Regions from separate parts of the Agrobacterium sp. DE0009 genome, predicted to be linked through region 4. Evidence: predicted binding sites of a transcription regulator. Region 4 holds the regulator's gene; each other region holds the start of a gene.

What was found. The regulator PhoB, encoded in region 4, activates phosphate uptake and scavenging genes when phosphate is short. The targets are predictions, from matches to a motif close to TGTCATNNANCTGTCAT.
Region 1: a site for PhoB is predicted at 3,509-3,525, ahead of FS804_RS01455 (UDP-2,3-diacylglucosamine diphosphatase). Genes of this name have one in related genera too.
Region 2: a site for PhoB is predicted at 2,312-2,328, ahead of FS804_RS14905 (DUF3419 family protein). Genes of this name have one in related genera too.
Region 3: a site for PhoB is predicted at 1,454-1,470, ahead of FS804_RS03465 (esterase-like activity of phytase family protein). Genes of this name have one in related genera too.

The regions. Positions count from the first base shown of each region.
Region 1 covers NZ_VEIU01000001.1:275,115-280,252, forward strand. The annotation lists gene FS804_RS01445 (DUF2865 domain-containing protein) at 1-899, opposite strand, end outside; gene FS804_RS01450 (NADP-dependent malic enzyme) at 1,035-3,350, opposite strand; gene FS804_RS01455 (UDP-2,3-diacylglucosamine diphosphatase) at 3,580-4,419, shown strand; gene dgcA (N-acetyl-D-Glu racemase DgcA) at 4,677-5,138, opposite strand, start outside.
Region 2 covers NZ_VEIU01000003.1:450,269-455,406, forward strand. The annotation lists gene FS804_RS14895 (GH25 family lysozyme) at 1-71, opposite strand, end outside; gene FS804_RS14900 (class I SAM-dependent methyltransferase) at 302-1,021, opposite strand; gene FS804_RS14905 (DUF3419 family protein) at 1,018-2,268, opposite strand; gene FS804_RS14910 (lytic transglycosylase domain-containing protein) at 2,571-3,641, opposite strand; gene FS804_RS14915 (LysE family translocator) at 3,765-4,400, opposite strand; gene FS804_RS14920 (pyrophosphate--fructose-6-phosphate 1-phosphotransferase) at 4,452-5,138, opposite strand, start outside.
Region 3 covers NZ_VEIU01000001.1:685,405-690,542, forward strand. The annotation lists gene FS804_RS03465 (esterase-like activity of phytase family protein) at 1-1,403, opposite strand, end outside; gene hupB (DNA-binding protein HupB) at 1,671-1,946, opposite strand; gene lon (endopeptidase La) at 2,237-4,654, opposite strand; gene clpX (ATP-dependent Clp protease ATP-binding subunit ClpX) at 5,065-5,138, opposite strand, start outside.
Region 4 covers NZ_VEIU01000001.1:1,521,414-1,526,551, forward strand. The annotation lists gene FS804_RS07685 (aspartate aminotransferase family protein) at 1-391, opposite strand, end outside; gene FS804_RS07690 (GcrA family cell cycle regulator) at 823-1,356, shown strand; gene phoB (phosphate regulon transcriptional regulator PhoB) at 1,535-2,218, opposite strand; gene phoU (phosphate signaling complex protein PhoU) at 2,250-2,945, opposite strand; gene pstB (phosphate ABC transporter ATP-binding protein PstB) at 3,071-3,886, opposite strand; gene pstA (phosphate ABC transporter permease PstA) at 3,901-5,138, opposite strand, start outside.

The sequences.
Region 1 (5,138 bases), 1.2 Mb from region 4:
GTGGTGATGCTGGAATAGGGCTTTTCGGCTTCCGGCCGGGACGCCTGTTCCTGCTTTTGCATCTCCTGGTGATAGGCGGCCATGTTGCAGGCGCAGCCGGGCGCTTTCGTTGAGGCATTGCGATAGGCGAAGGCGGTCGGCAGGTCCTTGTAGGTTTTGCCGGTTTCAGCGGACACCATGTCTGCTGTTTCCTGATCCGCCATGGAGTGGAAATAGAGTTCCGTCTCGGTTCCCGGGCACATTTTCTGGCATTGCTCGGCCTGGGCGCGGAAATCAAGTGGCGAGGCATTGGAGGCGATCGGGAAGAACGATCCGTCGCAGGTGCGCACGCAGAGCGTTCGAAGCCCGCCCTCGGCGGCGGCGTTGGGGTGAGGCGAAAGGCCCGCCTGTCCCGGCTCATCGCCATTCTGCCTGAAGGCATCGGGATACCGGGTCACATCGGGTGCAGGCGATGCTTGGCGGTTCATGTCCTCTGCGGGGCTGCAGCCATTGGCATCGAGGGCGGCGAGAATGCGCTCGCGCCTGACGTTGCTGTCATCGTTGCGAGCGTCCGCCATGGCATCATCGCGATCGCGGATGATCGCGTCGCGCTCGGCCTCGGCATCCACCAGCGCGTCGCCGATCTCGGCGCAAAGCCCGGCATTGGGATTGCCATACACAATGACACTACCGGACGAGCAGCCATAGCTGCGCATGTCGTTTCTGATCTTGCGGATGACGATGTTCTGGCGGGCAAGCGCATTGGCGTAACGCCGCACCTCGGCCGTGTTGCCGATGACACGGGGCGGTTCGCGCAACTGTTGATACAGCGTATCGCACACCTGATCCGCAATAGCGGCGGCAGGAGCGATGAAAACAAGGGGAAGCAGGAGGCCGATGATGCGGCTGCGCCGGGTCAATTGTGCGATCCGTTTGGTGTCCCCGGCCGGTGGCAGGGGTGTTATGCTTCAGGAAATCCGTGTTTCAGGAAGATAACATAAGCTGTTGCCGCATTGCGGCAACAGCATGTTCAAAACTGCGTTAATGCGCCTTCATCACACCGAAGGGTGAGAGGCCTGCACCACGGCAAAGGCCGCCATGTTGACGACGCCGCGCGAGGTGACGCTGGGCGACAGGATGTGGGCGGGAAGGGCCGTGCCGAGCAGGATCGGGCCGACATGCAGGCCTTCCGTCAAGGTGCGGGTGACACCCAGCGTGATATTGGCGGCATCGAGGTTCGGGAAGACCAGAAGGTTCGCCTCGCCGGTCAGCACGCTGTTGGGCATGGCGCGCTTGCGCAGTGCTTCCGACAGGGCCGAGCCGCCCTGCATTTCGCCGTCCACTTCCAGTTCGGGCGCTGCCTCCTGCACGATCTTCAGGGCGCGGCGCATCTTGCGGGCGCTTTCGGAATCGCGCGAGCCGAAGTTGGAATGGCTGGCGAGCGCGATCTTTGGCGTGATGCCGAAGCGGCGGATTTCCTTCGCCGCAAGGATCGCCATCTCGGCCACTTCTTCTGATGTCGGGTCGTTGTTGACGAAGGTATCGGTGAGGAACAGCGCGCCCTGCTGGGTGATGAGCAGGCTGAGGCCCGCGAAGGAGCGCACGCCGTCCTGCTTGCCGATGATCTGGTTCACGTCTCGCAGATGGCGGTCGTAACGGCCTTCGAGACCGCAGATCAGCGCATCCGCTTCGCCGCGCTTGACCGAAAGCGCGCCGATGACGGTCGTGTTGGTACGCACGATGGTACGCGCCGCTTCCGGATTGATGCCGGCGCGGCCAACGAGGGCGAAATAGTCATCCACGTATTCGCGGTAGCGCGGATCGTCTTCCGGGTTGACCACCGCGAAATCCGTATGCGGGCGGATGCGCAGGCCGAAGCGCTTCAGGCGCGTTTCGATGATCTGCGGACGGCCGATGAGGATCGGAATGCCGGTGCCCTCTTCCAGCAGCACCTGGGCGGCGCGCAATACCCGCTCGTCTTCGCCTTCGGCAAAGATGATACGCTTCTTTTCGGCAGCTTTGGCGGCGTTGAAGACCGGCTTCATGATGAAGCCCGAGCGCCAGACGAAGCGGTTCAGCTGGTCGAGATAGGCTTCGAAGTCGGTGATCGGCCGGGCGGCGACGCCGCTTGCGGCGGCAGCACGGGCAACGGCCGGCGCAATGCGCAGGATAAGGCGCGGATCGAAGGGCGAGGGGATGAGGTAGGTCGGGCCGAAGATCGGCGTTTCGCCGCTGTAAGCCTTGGCGGCCACTTCGGAGACTTCCTCACGCGCCAATTCGGCGATGGCCTGCACGGCGGCCATCTTCATTTCTTCGTTGATCGTTGTTGCGCCGCAATCGAGCGCGCCGCGGAATATATAGGGGAAGCAGAGGACGTTGTTGACCTGGTTCGGGAAGTCCGAGCGGCCGGTGCAGATCATCGCATCCGGGCGGGCGGCACGCGCCTCTTCCGGCATGATTTCAGGCTTCGGATTGGCAAGCGCGAGGATGAGCGGGTTCTCCGCCATGCGCTCCAGCAGTTCCGGCTTCAGGACGCCTGCCGCCGACAGGCCGAGGAAGACATCGGCGCCATCAATGGTTTCAGCCAGCACGCGCTTGTCGGTCTTCTGGGCGTAAACTTCCTTCCACTCGTCCATCAACGTGTTGCGGCCGTCATAGACAAGGCCCTCGATGTCGTGCACCCAGATGTTTTCTTTTTTGGCGCCCATCGCAACAAGGAGGTTGAGGCAGGCAAGGGCCGCCGCACCGGCGCCTGACGCCACGATCTTGACGCTGGACAGAGACTTGCCGGCGAGTTCCAGAGCGTTGGTGACAGCGGCGGCGACGATGATCGCGGTGCCATGCTGGTCATCGTGGAAGACCGGGATGTTCATCTTCTCGCGCAGCTGGCGCTCCACCTCGAAACATTCCGGCGCCTTAATGTCCTCAAGGTTGATGCCGCCGAAGGTGGGTTCCAGCGCCGCGATGGTGGAGACCATGTCGTTGATGCCGGGCGCATCGATTTCGATATCGAACACATCGATGCCGGCGAATTTCTTGAAGAGGACGGCCTTGCCTTCCATAACGGGCTTCGAGGCAAGCGGGCCGATATTGCCAAGGCCAAGAACTGCCGTGCCGTTCGAGATGACCGCGACGAGATTGGCGCGGGCCGTGTATTCCGCTGCCATTTCGGCGTTCTCGTGGATGGCAAGGCAGGGGGCGGCGACACCCGGCGAATAGGCGAGCGCCAGATCGCGCTGGTTGCCGAGCGGCTTGGTGGCCTGGATCTCCAGCTTGCCCGGGCGCGGGTAGCGGTGGAAAAAGAGCGCCTGTTCCTCGATGTCGGCCTTTGCCGTGTTGGCGGGCGTGTTGTTCTTATCGTGAGAGGTCATGTCTTCCACCGTCGTATCTGGTTTTATTTCGGCCCCCTGAATACAACAAACTTACCCGTGGTACAGCCGTTATTTGACCGCACCTTATGCAAATGCCGCCATGGCTTATTCGCGTTTTCGTGAAAGCTTTCGTCATATTCCCTGCAAAAAACGGCCGCTGTCATGTTGCTGAAACACGAGTCTGGTTCTGAGAGGGAAGAAAGCCGCAGGGACGCAACCGAACAGGGGGATGATATCCGTGGCCGGTCAAATTGAAACCAGACAGTTCAGAACGCTTTTCATTTCAGATGTTCATCTTGGTTCAAAGGCAGCCAAGACGGATTATCTGCTCGACTTCCTGAAATACCACGAGGCCGAAACGATCATCATGGTCGGCGACATCGTCGACGGCTGGCGCCTGCGCCGCAGCTGGTACTGGCCACAGGGCTGCAACGACGTGGTGCAGAAGCTTCTGCGCAAGGCCCGCAAGGGAACCCGCATCGTTTATATTCCCGGAAACCATGATGAATTCCTGCGGGAGTTTCCCGGCATGCATTTCGGCGGCATAGAAGTTGCCGAGCGCATGATCCACGAGGCGGCCGACGGCAAGAAATATCTGGTCATCCATGGCGACGAGTTCGACGTGGTGGTGCGCAATGCCCGCCTGCTCGCTTATCTCGGTGACTGGGCCTACGATGCGGCGATCGCCATCAACATCGCCCTTGCCGCCGTGCGTCGCCGCATCGGCTTGCCTTACTGGTCGTTCTCGGCCTGGGCCAAGCTGCAGGTCAAACACGCCGTCAACTTTATCGGCGAGTTCCAGCGCGTGGTGGCGGATGAGGCGCGGCGCAACAACGTCGATGGCGTGATCTGCGGCCACATTCACCACGCCGTCATGGAAGACATGGATGGCATCCGCTACATCAACACCGGCGACTGGGTGGAAAGCTGCACGGCGATTGCCGAAAATGCCGACGGCACGTTCGAGCTGATCACCTGGATGCAGACGAGCGAAGTCATTGCCGAGCAGACATCGGATGAGATGGAGCCGGTGAACATTCCGGGGCTGATCGGCCAGCACGCGGCTTGAGATTTGGCCTGTAGGCTAAAGGAATACTTGGCCTTCGGTGTTTTCCGTGAGATCAGTGCAGGCTCGTGTGAAGCGAGCGGTTGCCACCTGTTTCTTCTCCCCGCCGGGGAGAAGTCCGCGGCAGCGGGATGAGGGGGCGAGCTCGCCGTAAACCTCTACCGTTGCCCCCTCATCTGACCCTTCGGGCCATCTTCTCCCCGGCGGGGAGAAGAAACAAGGGGAGACGTTGCGGCTCATCAGGATTTAATTTCAGGGGCTTACCCCCACAATTCCGGCCGTGCCGGATAGACCAGCGACCCTTCATAAACCAGCCCCGCTTCACGGTCCTCAGCCAGCAGCAGCGGCCCGTCGAGATCGGCAAAGGCTGCGCCTTGAGCGGCCAGCACAGCGGGCGCCATGCCGAGCGAGGTGCCGAGCATGCAGCCGACCATGATGGTGAAACCGAGCCTTTCGGCCTCCGCCTTCATGACAAGCGCTTCCGTCAGGCCGCCGGTCTTGTCGAGCTTGATGTTGATGGCATCGTAACGGTCGCGCAGGCCGGCGAGGTCCTTTGTCGAATGCACGCTTTCGTCGGCGCAGATCAAAACCGGATGGTCGATGCGGGCGAGAATCGCGTCCTTGCCGGCGGGAAGCGGCTGTTCGATCAGCGATATCTTCAGTTCCGCTGCAAGCCTCAGATAATATTCGATATTGCCGTCGTTCCAGCCCTCATTCGCATC
Region 2 (5,138 bases), on a different contig from region 4:
TCATAGCTGGTGGAGGTGCAGCCGCCGATCAGCAGCAAAGCAGTGAGTAACGCTGATAAACGCAGCCGCATTGGAACCCTGAGGAATATGTTGCCCACCCGGCTGCGAAACGACGCGCCGTATCTCCCGATTTACCCATAACATGGTAAACAAAGTGATATGGCAAGGGCTGACGTGCTTTTTGCGCTGCGCAAGTCGCTGAATTCGTAGCGATTTGCTCTATCGACGCGTGATTGGGTGCGGACACGGCCCGAAAACGCTGATGTCTCGGACGAGGGAGCGTCTATTCGGCGCTCGTTAATCAGGCATCCGCCAACAGGCGCTGGATTTTCGGATGCTCGACATCGGCGACCGGAAGCGTGATGACGGCCCGCCAGGCATAACCCCTGGCGATTTCTTCGAATTCGAAATCGCCATCGAAACGGCCAGCCATATTGGCCAGAACGTAACGAAGATTGGCGCGGGGCGTAACGTGAAAGCGCGTGAGCCACGCTTGCAGTAGGCTGCGGAACCACGTCGGCAACTGCTCCTGCTGGCCGAAATCGACGATATGCAGCGAACCGCCGGGCTTCAGAGCCTTGAGCGCCTGTTCGATCGCTTTTTCCCAGTCCGGTATCATAGACAGCGCATAGGGTATCATGACCCGGTCGAAACCGTCGGCCTGGCCGAATTCCGATGCGCGAAAGGCGGTGGCGTCGGCGACACGCAGAATGGGGCGTTCGGCCTTGCCGGCAAAATTCTCGGACGCGGTCAGCAGCATTTCTGCGGATATATCGAGGCCGAAGAGCTTGGCGTGGGGAAATCGGCGGCTTGCCAGCAGGAGGTTTCGACCGGTGCCGCAGCCGATTTCCAGCAGCGTGCCGCCCTTCGGTACATCGAGGCCGGATATGGTCCGGTCACGGCCGAGAAGGTAATATTTGCGGGTTATATCGTAGATGTGCCGCTGGTGGCGATACATGCGGTCCATCAGGCTCGCATGGGCGCTGTCTGCAAGGCTCACATTCTCGCCAATGGTCTTCATGCCATAGCCCTCTGGTAAATATGGAAGCCGCCATAAATGGCCGAGCGGTCCATAGCATTGAGCTCGTTGGAGCGCTCCTCGAGATAGGCCCACTGGTTGCTGATGTCAGGTGAAAGCCGGCCTTCGATGACACTCGTTTCGGCCGCCGTACGGAAGATGACACGCGCGCCTGGTGCGGCGGTGCGGCTGATCTGTGACCACAACTCGTTGAGTTGCACGTCCGTCATCCAGTCCTGTGCGTCGAGCAGGATATAGCGGTCGACGGCGTTTGCGGGCTTGCGTGAGAGAAGCTCGGTATAGGTTGCGTGATGGACGGTGACGCGGACGGTGTTCTTACGGATCGTCTCGTAATATTCCGGTTTGAGATAGGCGGGCAGGGCGCCCTCATGCGGCTCGGGATAACGGCGCGCGAAGGCCTGCCAGGCGAAATAATTGTCGCTGAGCGGGAAGTTGCAGGCAAGCTTTGCCAGACGCTCCTTGAGGACGGACGCAACCGTGCCGTCGCTGGAAAGGCTGGCCAGCTCGTCATATTGGCGCGGCGGAATGCCGAGGCCGAAAAGCGAGCTTTTGCGCTTCGTCAGCCAGCGCACCACCGGCTTGTCAAACAGCGGCGCGACCTTGCTGTCAAAAAACTGGCGCTGTTCATCGAGCGTGCGGGTCTTGGCCATTTCTGTAAGCTTCACGCCATGCAGCCGGGCCATGAGGTGGCCCGCGCCAATGAAGCGGCCCAGCAGGCCGGTGCGATAGATGTTCCGGTCGAACACCGAAATGCGCCGGCGGCCGGATAGGGTGCGCTTCGACCAGTAGGCCCTGGTTGTGGCATCGAGATGCTCGGCTATGAAACGGTCATAACCGACGCTGTTGCTGCGGTGATTGGCGCGGCCGAAGTGGCGCACAACGTCCTGGTGCGCCGGTAGATGGCGGAAGGCGGCAAGCTTCAGCTTGTTCAGCGCGATGTGGTGCGGATTGAGGTCTACCACATCGATGCTGGCGGGGTTGCGCGACAGATAGGCGAGCATGTTACAGCCGCCGGAGCCGATGGTGACGATGCGGTGGCCGTCGCCAAGCTCCATCGCTTCCATATCGATCTCAGGGTCTTCCCAGATCTGCGGATAAACGAGGCCCGAAAAGAGGAGGCCGAAGAAGCGCTCCGACAGGCCGCTTTTGGAGAGTGCCTTGTGCTGGAGCAATGCGGACTTCAGTTTGGTATTCTTACTGAAGCCGGTCTTGGGTGCCGCACTCGTCATCTAATCACCTCTCAGTCGATTGAGAGGCGTCTACAGCCGTGACGCTACAATTTGATGACAAGGGCTGTGGGTGAAATCAGGGCACCGAAAAGACGATGTGGTCCATCGGCGTCGACGCAGTGGGCGGGACCCCGTTACTCACGACGTCTTCCTCGAGCTCGACCCGAGGATCCATAATGCACTGCAATCATAAATTCTCGGGTCAAGCCCGAGAATGACGAAGAGAAAATTTCAGGCGCTTTTGTCACCGGTATCGAGAAGCCGGACGAATTCAGGCGGCGTCTCCAACCGAGCCAATGCGATTACTTGCGCAGAACGTGCAGCATACCCTTGCGCTTGGCATCGTAATAATAACCGCGCGCATAAAGCCGCACGGCGTTGTCGCGGTCGTTGCCTGCAACGACCCATGCGCCACGCAGATATTTGACGGCGTATTTGAGATTGGTTTCGGCGTCGAACAGGCCGGAGGCCGGGCCATCAAAGCCCATGGAGCGAGCCGTCGCGTGCCTGATCTGCATCAGGCCGAAATTGCCGCTGCTGTAGGCGCCGGGATTGTATTTGCTTTCACGCTGCACGACGCGGTGAACCAGATCTTCCGGCACATCATACATGGTGGCGTATTTGGTAATCAGCCCGCTCAGCTTTTCGCGTCCGGCCGGCGCGGCGTTCAGCGGCGCCGTCATTGATTCGTTCTGCCTGATGGCAGCAAGAGCAGCGTTTGTGGGCCCGGCGGCGTAGGCCAGAACCGTGCTGCCCGGTTTCGGCATCGGAATGACCTTGCGTTCCGCTGTCAGTTCGGTGCCGATCGAGGGCGAGCCGGGCGGCGGCGGTGCGGGCGGGAAGCTACCCTTGACGGCAACCACCTGCGGCAAATCGGCGGCAGAGTTGTGGGCAATTGGCTTGGCAGCCGTTTCGATGGCTGCTGACGCGTGCGTCATGGTTGCCGGAGCAAGCGCCGCAGCCGTGGTGGGCGCAGCGGACGCTTCGGCGGTCTGTGCCATCTCGGTCTGCTGCGGCTGCATCTGTGCCGAGATGGCTGCAGCGGCTGCAATCTCAGAGGCTGGCGGCAGGGCCACGCGTCCGCCCTTGACGGCGACGGCAGTGGGAAGTGCTGTTGCCGAAGAAGCGGCTCCGGCTTCGGCAGTCTGAACTGTCTGTGTGGCAGGTGTACCGCCTGCAGCGGTTTCAACGGTTGCTGGCTGCGCTGATGCTTCGGCTGTATTGGTGGGAGTCACCGTTGTGATTTTCGGGCCATTGGGACCTTCCTTGGCGGCATATTCGACGCTGGTGCATGCGCTCAATGCCAGTGCCAGACCCACGGTGGAAGACAGAAGAAGTGCACTTCTTCCGCGGAATTTTCCCGAATTTCGCATGTTGCCGCCTTCGTTAGCCCGTCTCTTGATACCCCCGCGTCAAGCGAAGCAGGCAGTGACCCGTCGCGCTTTCATTAACCTATTGTAAGGATAGCGGCAAGCCGGGACGTCAAAGAGCACATTTCAGGCCGCGATTCGCCGGTAGCCCGCGCTGACGGCGCGGCCGGAAATGAAGTGTGTGCGGTATTTCGCCCTTATCTTTTTGTCACCTGACATGCGGCGCACCAGCGCAAGCGTCGGTCCGGCAAGCAGGGCCTGTACCGTGAGAATGACAAGCGTCATAAGCAGGATGGCCGCCTGCGCCATCGCCAGCGTTTCGATCGTGTTGCCGGAGGCCGAGACGAACTGCGGCAGCAGCGCCAGAAAAAACGCGAAATAGCGCGGGCGAAGTGCCGAAATCCCATAACAATCGCGGAAGATGCCGCTCCAGGATTTGCCCGGCAGATTGTCATTGTCGGCATTGGCCGCCTGGGCTGCCGGCGTGGCGAAAGTCCACAGCAGAAAGAGCATCAGCCAGCCAATGCCAGCCCATTGCACGATTTCAACAAAGGATTGAGGGAGATAGGTGAGACCGGCGACCGGAATGGCCGAGATCGTCATCGCGGTGACGATGCCGAGAGCGCCTCCGGTGACCGAGGCAAAGATCGTCTTCCTGCCACGAATCGCGGCATAGGAGGCGACAGAAAATACAAGGGGGGAGGGAAGTGCGAACACAACGGCACATGCTGCGCAAAAAATCAGCCAGGCCTGTCCAGACATTCTCTTCCTCCTTGCCCTCCCTGTCGCCGTCTATTTTAGACTATCGTAAAATCAGGCCGCTGTGAACGGCTGACCGACGTGTTCCATCACTTCGGTGAACCATTTTGCAGAGAGGTCGAAATGCTTTCCGCCCTTGATACGCGGAAACTCGATGGTCCGCAATTTGCCATTTTGATCTTCGTCGTGACCGGTGACGCCGGAGACCTTGTTGAGGGCGCTTTCCACCGCGAGATCGACCATGCCCTGGATGAGACGCAAATCGTCGCCATTGGCTGGTGCTGAACGGGCGAAATAGCCCGATTTCTGCACCATCGAGCGTTCCGCGCCGATCAGGCTGGCAAACTGTTTCTGGAACCAGCCGCCGACATTGATGGTATCGATCTTCACGTGGCCGAATGCGTCGCGCTTGACCGCCTCGCCGGAAGCTTCGCGCTCCGCGACGATGGAATCGAGGCCGGCTCCTTCAGAGACGAACAGCGTGACGTAGCCGTGTCGGTCCATGATTTCCTTGAGCCGCTCTGCTTCGGCTTCAATGTCGAAGGCCATTTCCGGCAGGTAGATGCCGTCGATGTTCTTCATCTGCGAGTTCATCATCAGTCCTTCGACATACGCGTTGCCGCGGGTCTTCTGGATATAGGCGCGGGCGGTGGCCGCCGTCAGCCAGCCGCAGTGGCGGCCCATGACTTCATGGATGACGAAAGTTTTGGGTGCTGCGCTCTGCTCGTTGCTGACATTGTC
Region 3 (5,138 bases), 840 kb from region 4:
GAGACGGCATAGAGAATGCCAGGCTTTTCGGCATCGCCAACCAGACCCGAAAGAGCACCCCAACCGATCGGCGCCCCATCGACGGTGGCGGATACCAGCTGCGGATAGGCCGGCGCGCCTTCGGCACGTTCATAGATCATGACATGCGAGCGGGCGCCGCCATCCTCGACCAGATCAGCCTCGTTGGCCGTGACGAAAAGGTTGCGCGCGGGAATGGCGACGGCACCCTCCGGCGAAATGCCCGAAGGCAGGAGCTGCGTCAACTGCGGCTCTGCGCCGGTATCCTTGTAAACAGCGGCGATGGAGGCGCGCTCGGCAAGCACGAAAAAGTACTTCTGACCATCAAGGGTCGCCGTTTCGAGGCCTTCCGGCTCAATGCCCTTGGCCTTGGAGCGTTTTTCCGGATAGTGGCCAATGGCGACAACCGCGTGCTCGAGCGAAGCGCCGGCTTCGTAACGGAGCTTGCCAGTCTTGTCGAAAATGGTGAAGCCGCGTGCACCGCCCTGCCAGTCGCCCTCGTTGGCTATGACGATACGGTCATTGTCCAGCCACTTGACCGCATCCGGCTCGCGCTTGCGGCCTTCCTGCTTGTCCGTGAATTTCAGTTGACCATCGGTCTTGGTGTCGATGCCTTCCAGATCGACGGTGCCGGCAGAGAAATGCGTCTTCACCGCGCCTGTCTTGCCGTCGATAATGACGATATGGTTGTTTTCCTGGAGCGTCAGCGCAATCTCGCCATTGGCATTGATCGAGACAAATTCAGGCTCCGGATCCTCAGGCGAAATTTCGGCGAGACCGGTAACGTCGATCTTCTTCAGGCTCGCGCAATCGGCCACGCCGTCTTTCAGGCCAACCGTTACCAGGTAACCGGGCGGCATCTGCGGCAGCGCGCCCTCGTTCACCTCTTCGTCGCGCTCGTTTTCGATGGCAATCGCCGCGAAGGTCCTGTCCGGGGAAACCGCGACGGAATCGGGCTGGCCGCCGAGATCGCAGCTTACTTCGACCTTCTTGGTGGCGATATCGACCGTCACCAGCTTTCCCGACGGGTTGGCGCGGTTTTCCGAGGTATTCACGCCGGCCAGAACCTTGAGACCGGCCACGGCAACGGAGGTCGGCTCACCTTCCAGCAATAATGCCCCGCCGGCCTTAGGGGCTTTCGCATCGGTGATGTCGATGAAACCAATGCCTCCGAGCGGGCTGTCCGAATAGATCAGCGTCTTGCCGTCTTCACTGGCGGTGATGATTTCAGCCGAGGTGACGGACTTCGTGTCCTTGTCAGCAGGCAGGTTCTTCGCAACGGGAAACGATGCGATGCGGTTAAAGACCGGCTCGGCCGCCGCCGGGAAGGCAGCGGACGTAAGCAGCGCCGCGCTCAAAGCCATATGAGAAAATCGGAACGCCATTGTAATCCCCCTTGGATCCAGAAACACCCCAAGGCTTCTGCGTCAAAGACATGACAGTGGCATGACACCCGACGCCGGGAATCAAAAAGCCCGGCCTTGGAGACCGGGCTTTTTTTGTTTCTGCGTCCATTCCGCTTATCGGAGCGCCCTTGTGGCCGGATGGAGGCCACACAAGCGCGCCACAATGGCGTTAACGCGTCAAAACATCTATCCTCGTGACCTGAAAAGCCGCTCGCCCGCCGCGGGCGTCGCGACCCTCCGGAAACCTTACGAGTTGACGGCGTCCTTCAGGCCCTTACCTGCGGAGAACTTCGGAACGTTGCGAGCCGGGATATCGACTTCAGCACCCGTGGAAGGGTTGCGGCCCTTGGAGGCTTCACGACGGCTGACGGAGAAGCTGCCGAAGCCGGCGAGACGGATGTCGCCACCGTTCTTCAGTTCGCTCTGTACGGTTTCGAATACGGCATCAACAGCGGAAGCAGCATCTGCCTTCGTGAGACCAGCCTTTTCGGCAACAGCAGAGACGAGCTCGTTCTTGTTCATGTTTCCACCCCTTTCAATGGTTTGAAACGACTCAAATTAAGTCGGCGCAGAATACGTTTGTATCCGCGCGCAGCAACCCAAAAGCGCTGGAATCGCCTGAAAAACAAGGGGTCTGGAGTTTTTTTCACAAAAAAGGCCGACATTTCTGCCGGCCTTCCACATATTCGTGCCAAATTCGCATCACTTGCGCGGGGCTAAACACCGCACTCCCCTTGGAAGGGCTAACACATTGAATCTATGCGACACACGCCACGAAAGGCGATTCCCGCCTTTCGTGTGCCTGTGGGCCTTCAATGTGCGATGGTCTGGCTGCCGTCATCAACACCTTCGACCGTTGCAATCACGGGCGTTTCGATGCTGCCGTCCCACTCGATGGGTTCCGGCTGGCGGATGAGGGCGTGCTTGATAACCTCGCCCATGCGCGATACCGGAATGATTTCCATCTCGTTCTTTACGTTGTCCGGAATCTCCGCCAGATCCTTGGCGTTTTCTTCCGGAATCAGCACCTTCTTGATGCCGCCGCGAAGCGCTGCAAGCAGCTTTTCCTTCAGGCCACCGATCGGCAGAACGCGACCACGAAGCGTGATCTCGCCTGTCATCGCCACATCCTTCGAAACCGGAATGCCGGTCATGATGGAGACGATGGCGGTTGCCATGGCGACACCGGCCGATGGACCGTCCTTCGGGGTTGCCCCTTCCGGTACGTGCACGTGGATGTCGCTCTTGTCGAAACGCGGCGGTTCGATGCCGAAGTCCACAGCGCGCGAGCGGACATAGGATGCCGCCGCCGAAATGGATTCCTTCATCACTTCCTTGAGGTTGCCGGTGACCGTCATACGGCCCTTGCCCGGCATCATCACGCCTTCGATGGTGAGCAGCTCACCGCCGACTTCCGTCCAGGCCAGACCCGTGACGACACCGACCTGATCCTCGCGCTCGGCCTCGCCGTGACGGAACCGCGGAACGCCCAGATAATCCGGAACATTGGCAGCGGTGACTTCCACGGACTTGACCTTGCCCTTGATGATCTCGGTGACAGCCTTGCGCGCCAGCTTCATGAGCTCGCGTTCGAAGCTGCGCACGCCCGCCTCGCGGGTGTACTGCTGGATGACGACCATCAGGGCATCATCGGTGACCGAGAATTCTTCCGGACGCAGGGCATGTTCCTTGATCGCCTTCGGCAGCAGGTGACGCTTGGCGATTTCGCGCTTTTCGTCTTCCGTGTAACCGGCGATGCGGATCACTTCCATACGGTCCATCAGCGGGCCCGGGATGTTCAGCGTGTTCGCCGTGGTGACGAACATCACGTCGGACAGGTCATATTCCACTTCCAGGTAGTGATCCATGAAGGTGGAGTTCTGTTCCGGATCGAGAACCTCGAGCAGCGCCGACGACGGATCGCCACGGAAATCCATGCCCATCTTGTCGATTTCGTCGAGCAGGAAGAGCGGGTTCGCCTTCTTTGCCTTCTTCATCGACTGAACGATCTTGCCCGGCATGGAGCCGATATAGGTGCGGCGGTGACCGCGGATTTCCGCTTCGTCACGAACGCCACCCAGCGCCATGCGCACATATTCGCGGCCGGTCGCCTTGGCGATCGACTTGGCGAGCGAGGTCTTGCCGACGCCGGGCGGGCCGACGAGGCAGAGGATCGGGCCACGGATCTTCGTCGCACGGGCCTGCACCGCCAGATACTCGACGATCCGCTCCTTGACCTTGTCCAGACCGAAGTGATCCTGATCCAGGATCTTCTCGGCGTTGTTGAGGTCGGCCTTGATCTTGGACTTCTTGCCCCAGGGCAGGCCAAGCAGCCAGTCCAGATAGTTGCGCACGACGGTCGCTTCCGCGGACATCGGGCTCATCTGGCGCAGCTTCTTCATTTCCGCTTCGGCCTTTTCCTTGGCCTCCTTGGAAAGCTTGGTCTTGGCGATGCGCTCTTCCAGCTCGGCCATCTCGTCACGGCCGTCCTCGCCGTCGCCGAGTTCCTTCTGGATCGCCTTCATCTGCTCGTTCAGGTAATATTCGCGCTGGGTCTTCTCCATCTGACGCTTGACGCGCGAACGGATGCGCTTTTCGACCTGAAGCACGGAAATTTCGCCTTCCATGAAGCCAAGCGCCTTTTCAAGCCGCTGCTTCACGCTGACGGTTTCCAGCATTTCCTGCTTTTCGGTGATCTTGATCGACAGGTGAGAAGCAACCGTGTCGGCAAGCTTCGAATAATCGTCGATCTGGCCGGCAGCGCCGACAACCTCGGGCGAAATCTTCTTGTTGAGCTTCACATAGCTCTCGAATTCCGAAACGACCGAACGCGAGAGCGCCTCGATTTCGACCGGGTCTTCGGCAGGCTCCTGCAACGGCGTCGCCGAGGCTTCGTAGAAATCCTCGCGGCCGGTGTAGCTGTCGATCTGGGCGCGGCCCTTGCCTTCCACCAGCACCTTCACGGTGCCATCGGGAAGCTTCAGGAGTTGAAGCACATTGGCGACAGTGCCGACCTTGTGGATAGCTTCAGGTGCCGGATCGTCGTCGCTGGCATTGATCTGGGTGACAAGCATGATCTGCTTGTCCGAACCCATGACTTCCTCGAGCGCACGGATGGATTTTTCCCGCCCGACGAACAGGGGAACGATCATATGCGGGAAAACGACAATGTCGCGCAGGGGAAGTACGGGATAGGTACCACCAGATGCCGCAGACGTGATGTTCGTCATATCATTTCCTTTCCTGGTCCCTTTCGGGACACTTTGCCGGACAGCTTGGGGCATCCGGCACATTCATTTCTCGAGACTGAAAGTGGAGTTTCGAAACACCGATTTCAAGTCGTCGGAACAGACAGCCTTACGCAGCGGCAAGACCGAGAAACTCAACAAAACTCAGCGCTGGCTCATACTCCCGACATTCCGGTTATCCTCAAGGGTCAGGAACCGGGTCGCCGACGAATTTCACATTTCCGTCATATCGCGCTGCAAATCAGTTGTAAGACTTTATCAGCAAAGCGCAATCCGCTCCAAACGCAAAATCGGGCTTCATCAAGTTAGACGCAAGTTTCGCAAAGTCGCTCCAATAGAAAAGGCCCGCACGGATGCGGGCCTTTAAATTCGTCCAACATTGCATCAGCCCATCAGGCCGAAACGTTGGTCTTTTCTTCCTGACGGTCCGCATAGATGTAGAGCGGACGGGCGACACCGCTGACGA
Region 4 (5,138 bases):
CGCCTTCAAAGGTGATGATGCGAAACTTCTCAGGATGGCCCTTGGAATAATGGTAACGGCGTGCGGTCTTGATCGCGCATTCCAGCGCTTCCGCGCCGGAATTGGTGAAGAAAACCTTGTCGGCGAAGGTTGCTTCCGTCAGACGCTTGGCAAGCTTTTCCTGGCCCGGCACTTCATAGAGGTTGGAGACGTGCCAGACCTTTTCGGCCTGCGTCTTGATCGCCTCCACAAGGTGCGGATGGGCATGGCCCAGCGAATTCACAGCCACGCCAGCCGCAAAATCGAGATATCGCTCGCCGCTTTCCGTGTACAGCCAGACGCCCTCGCCTCGCTCAAAACGCAGGGGGGCTCTTGCAAATGTATCGAACAATGGCGCGGCGGCTTCGGCCATGGCTGTATCACTCCTTGCGCAAATGCGCTGTAAGACGGTTGTCAATAGGCTCTTAGGGTTATCCCTTGCCTGAAAATCAAAAATGCCGCCTCGCGGCGGCAGGGGCACTATTGTCACTTCGCTTGCCGATGTCAACAAAAGTCCGTATTCCCTAGGGTTCTCAAGCCCTAGTAGGTGGCTGGGCGCCAGACCCAAGGTGTTGCCTTTCTGACTCAACTCGCCAGCAAGTTGGGGAAAACCGCAAAATCGATTCGAGATGATTCCCGCGACTCTTGCCACGGAGTCTGCGTGGCACTAGGTTAATCGCTAATTACTAGACTGCAATGCGGCGGAACTAGTCACCAAAAATCAGGCAGAAACCACACTCGCGGCACACCCGCGAGACGGAGAGGGATTCTGCCAAAAATACACGCGAAAAGCGGAGAAGCGGCATGAACTGGACAGACGAACGGGTCGAAAAGCTCAAGAAATTGTGGTCCGAGGGACTTAGCGCCAGCCAGATAGCAGCGCAGCTGGGCGGCGTCAGCCGCAACGCCGTCATTGGCAAGGTCCACCGTCTCAACCTGCCGGGTCGCGTCAAGGCTGGCGGTCCTGTCACTTCGGCGCGCACAGCGCCCAAGCGGACTGCTGCCCCTGCCCCTCGCGCGGCGAATTTTGCTGGCCGCGTCAACGCTGCACCGGCACGGATCCTGACGCGTTCCAACGCCGCGACCGCCCTTCAGGAAGAGGTCGGCATCGAGACCGCGGAAGTTCTCGATTACGTTCCTTCCAGAAACGTCGTCACGCCAATCTCCCGTCGTCTGACGCTGACGGAACTGACCGAGCGCACCTGCAAATGGCCGGTCGGCGACCCCTTGAAAGACGATTTCCATTTCTGCGGCTGTGAAGCGCTGGAATCTTCGCCCTATTGCAAGTTCCATGCGAAACTCGCCTATCAGCCGGTAAGCGAGCGCCGTAAGGCTTGAGTGTTGCGGCACGCATTCGACACTCAAAAACTACGGGCCTTCGGGCCCGTTTTTTTGTGCCAAAACCAGAGCGGATCGGGATCAACCACAACAAAAGGCCCGACACCAATCCGGTTTCGGGCCTTTTGTTTTCGCGGAAAATTACCTTGATGGAACGCGCCAGTCGGATGGCGTCCGCTCAGGCTTCCATGGAATAGCCGGCGCCGCGCACCGTGCGGATGACATCCTGCATGTGCGAAAAATTAAGCGCCTTACGCAGGCGTCCGACATGCACGTCGACGGTACGCTCATCGACGTAGATATCATGGCCCCAGACACCATCGAGCAATTGCGAACGGGAGAACACCCTGCCCGGAGAGGTCATCAGGAATTCCAGAAGGCGAAACTCCGTCGGACCGAGACGCACTTCACGGCTTTTGCGGTGAACGCGATGCGTCTCGCGATCCAGTTCGATATCCCCGCATTTCAGCACCGAAGACAGAACCTCGGGGCGGGCCCGGCGGAGCATGGCCTTGACGCGGGCCATGAGTTCCGGCGTGGAGAACGGCTTGACGACATAATCGTCCGCACCCGTTGCGAGGCCACGAACACGTTCGCTTTCCTCGCCGCGAGCCGTCAGCATGATGATGGGCAGGCGTTCCGTTTCCGGCCGCATTCTGAGCCGACGGCAAAGCTCGATACCGGACACACCAGGCAGCATCCAGTCTAGAATGAGAAGATCGGGGGTACGTTCCTGAAGCCTGATTTCCGCCTCGTCACCACGGGGTATCGTGTCGACATCGTATCCCTCAGCCTCGAGATTGTAACGAAGAAGGACGCTGAGCGCTTCCTCATCTTCCACAACTGCAATCTTGGGCACCATATGCTGAACTCCGCAAGGCTTTGCCTGTCTCTTACTCGGTCACCGAACCGAGCGTGTTGGAACTGTCGTCCTTCGGACGCTCGCCCTCCGGCTGGCTGCCGGTGGTCATGTAATAGATTGTCTCGGCGATATTGGTGGCATGGTCGCCGATGCGCTCGATGTTCTTGGCGCAGAACAGAAGATGCGTGCAGGTCGTTATATTGCGCGGGTCTTCCATCATGTAGGTCAGAAGCTCGCGGAAGAGCGAGGTGTACATGGCATCGATTTCCTCATCGCGCTCGCGGATGGCATTGGCCTTCTCGGCGGAGCGGGTCGAATAGACGTCGAGGACTTCCTTGAGCTGCACCAGCGCCAGTTCCGACAGGTGTTCGAGACCACGGGCAAGCTTGCGCGGCACGCCGGTGCCGGCAACCGCAATCACGCGCTTGGCCGTGTTCTTGCCAAGATCGCCCACACGCTCGAGATCGGCTGCAATACGCAGCGTGCCGATGATTTCACGAAGGTCTGCCGCCATCGGCTGGCGCTTGGCGATGGTGACGATTGCCTTGTCGCCGATCTCACGCTCGGCGTGATCGAGGATGGTGTCGTCAGAAATGACTTTCTGCGCCAGCGCGGCATCCGAGTTCACGAGCGCCCGCACGGCGTCGGCACACATCTGTTCGGCAAGGCCACCCATTTCCGAAATACGGCGTGTGAGGAATTTCAACTCCTCATCATAGGCGGACATGATATGCGAATGGGTCGTTGTCTGGTTCACGGTCTAGTCCTCCGGCTTGGCCTGCAGGCCGTGCCCGGAGCGGGACACGGCAGCGGCACCAGTCTTGTTCGGTTTCTTTGAAGCGCCGGCCTGTATCAGCCGAAGCGGCCCATGATGTAATCCTGCGTGCGCTGATCATCCGGATTGGTGAACATCTTGTCGGTTTCGTTTTCCTCAACAAGATGACCAAGGTGGAACATGGCCGTGCGCTGGGAAACACGCGCCGCCTGCTGCATGGAGTGCGTGACGATGACGATGGTGTAGTTTGTCCGCAGCTCGTGGATCAGTTCCTCGACCTTCGCGGTGGCAATCGGGTCCAGCGCCGAGCAGGGCTCGTCCATCAGGATCACTTCCGGGCTGACGGCGATCGCACGGGCGATGCAAAGGCGCTGCTGCTGACCGCCGGAAAGGCCCGTGCCGGACTCATGCAAACGGTCCTTCACCTCGTTCCAGAGACCGGCTCGCTGGAGGCTCTGCTCAACGATCTGGTCCATATCCGCCTTGTTGCGGGCGAGCCCGTGGATCCGCGGGCCGTAGGAAATGTTTTCGTAGATCGACTTCGGGAAGGGGTTCGGCTTCTGGAACACCATACCGACGCGGGCGCGCAGTTCCACCACATCGATCGCCTGGTCGTAGATATCGTCGGTATCAAGCGTGATCTTGCCGGTGACGCGGCAGCCGTCGATCGTGTCGTTCATACGGTTCAGGGTGCGCAGGAACGTGGATTTGCCGCAGCCCGAGGGGCCGATCAGCGCGGTCACGGTGTTTTCCCGGACGTTGAGGTTCACATCGTAAAGCGCGCGCTTTTCGCCGTAATAAACCGATACGTCCTTACCGATCATCTTGTATGAGACTTCATTCATTTTCTTGTCCAGCGCCTTTTCAACTGCTGCTTCCGACAACATGTTCATTGCTCAATCTCCCTTTACCAGCGCCGTTCGAAGCGGCGACGCAACAGGATTGCGCCCACATTCATGACGATGAGGAACAAAAGCAGGATGATGATAGCGCCGGATGTCCGTTCGACAAAGGCGCGCTCTGCCTCATTCGCCCACATGTAAATCTGCACCGGCAGGGCCGTGGACGGATCCATCGGCGTTGTCGGATAGTTCGCGACGAATGCCACCATGCCGATGAGGAGCAGCGGCGCCGTTTCGCCCAGCGCATGCGCCAGGCCGATGATCGTGCCGGTCAGGATGCCGGGCATGGCAAGCGGCAGCACGTGGTGGAAGATCGTCTGCATCTTGGAGGCACCGAGACCGAGCGCCGCTGCACGGATCGAGGGCGGCACGGCTTTCAGGGCGGCGCGGGTCGCGATGATAATGGTCGGCAGCGTCATCAGCGTGAGCACAAGCCCGCCGACTAGCGAAGCCGAGCGCGGAAAGCCCATGAAGTTGATGAAGACGGAGAGACCAAGCAGACCGTAAACAATGGAGGGCACAGCCGCGAGATTGTTGATGTTTACCTCGATGAGGTCGGTCAGACGGTTCTTCGGGGCGAACTCTTCGAGATAGATCGAGGCCGCGACGCCGATCGGCAGCGACAGCACCAGCACGATCATCATCATGTAGAAGGAACCGATCAGCGCCACGCCGACACCAGCTGCTTCCGGACGGCTCGAATTGCCGTTGACGAAAATGCCGGTGTTGAAGTGTTTGGCAAGCTGGCCGCTTTCGGCGAGCTGGTTCATCCACCCGAGCTGCTGGTTGGAGATACGCCTGTTAGCTTCATCGGCACTCATATCGACCTGGCCCTTGAAGGCGCTGTCGACATCGCCCGACGCCAGAAGCGTGACGGTGCGCGTGGTGCCGATGACGGCGGGATCGGCGACGACGATGTCGCGCAACTGCGTGCGCACGCTGTCGGAGATCAGGAGGTTGACGGCGCGAAGGCCGGCCTTGTCCGTCGGCGCGACGCCGAGAACCTTGGCGACCGCATCGCGAGCGATGATGGGATAATTGGCCGTCATCAGCTTCGCAGAATTGGTGGCACGCTCATTCTTCGGGTCGATGATCTTTTCCGAAAACTCAACCGGAACGGTAATCATCGTCTGCTGGAACGCGGTGTAACCCTTGGAGATCACCGAGAAAAGCAGCAGGAAGAGAAAGATGAGGCCGAAGGAAATCGCAGCCATGCCGTAGGCGCGGAAACGGCGTTCGGCGG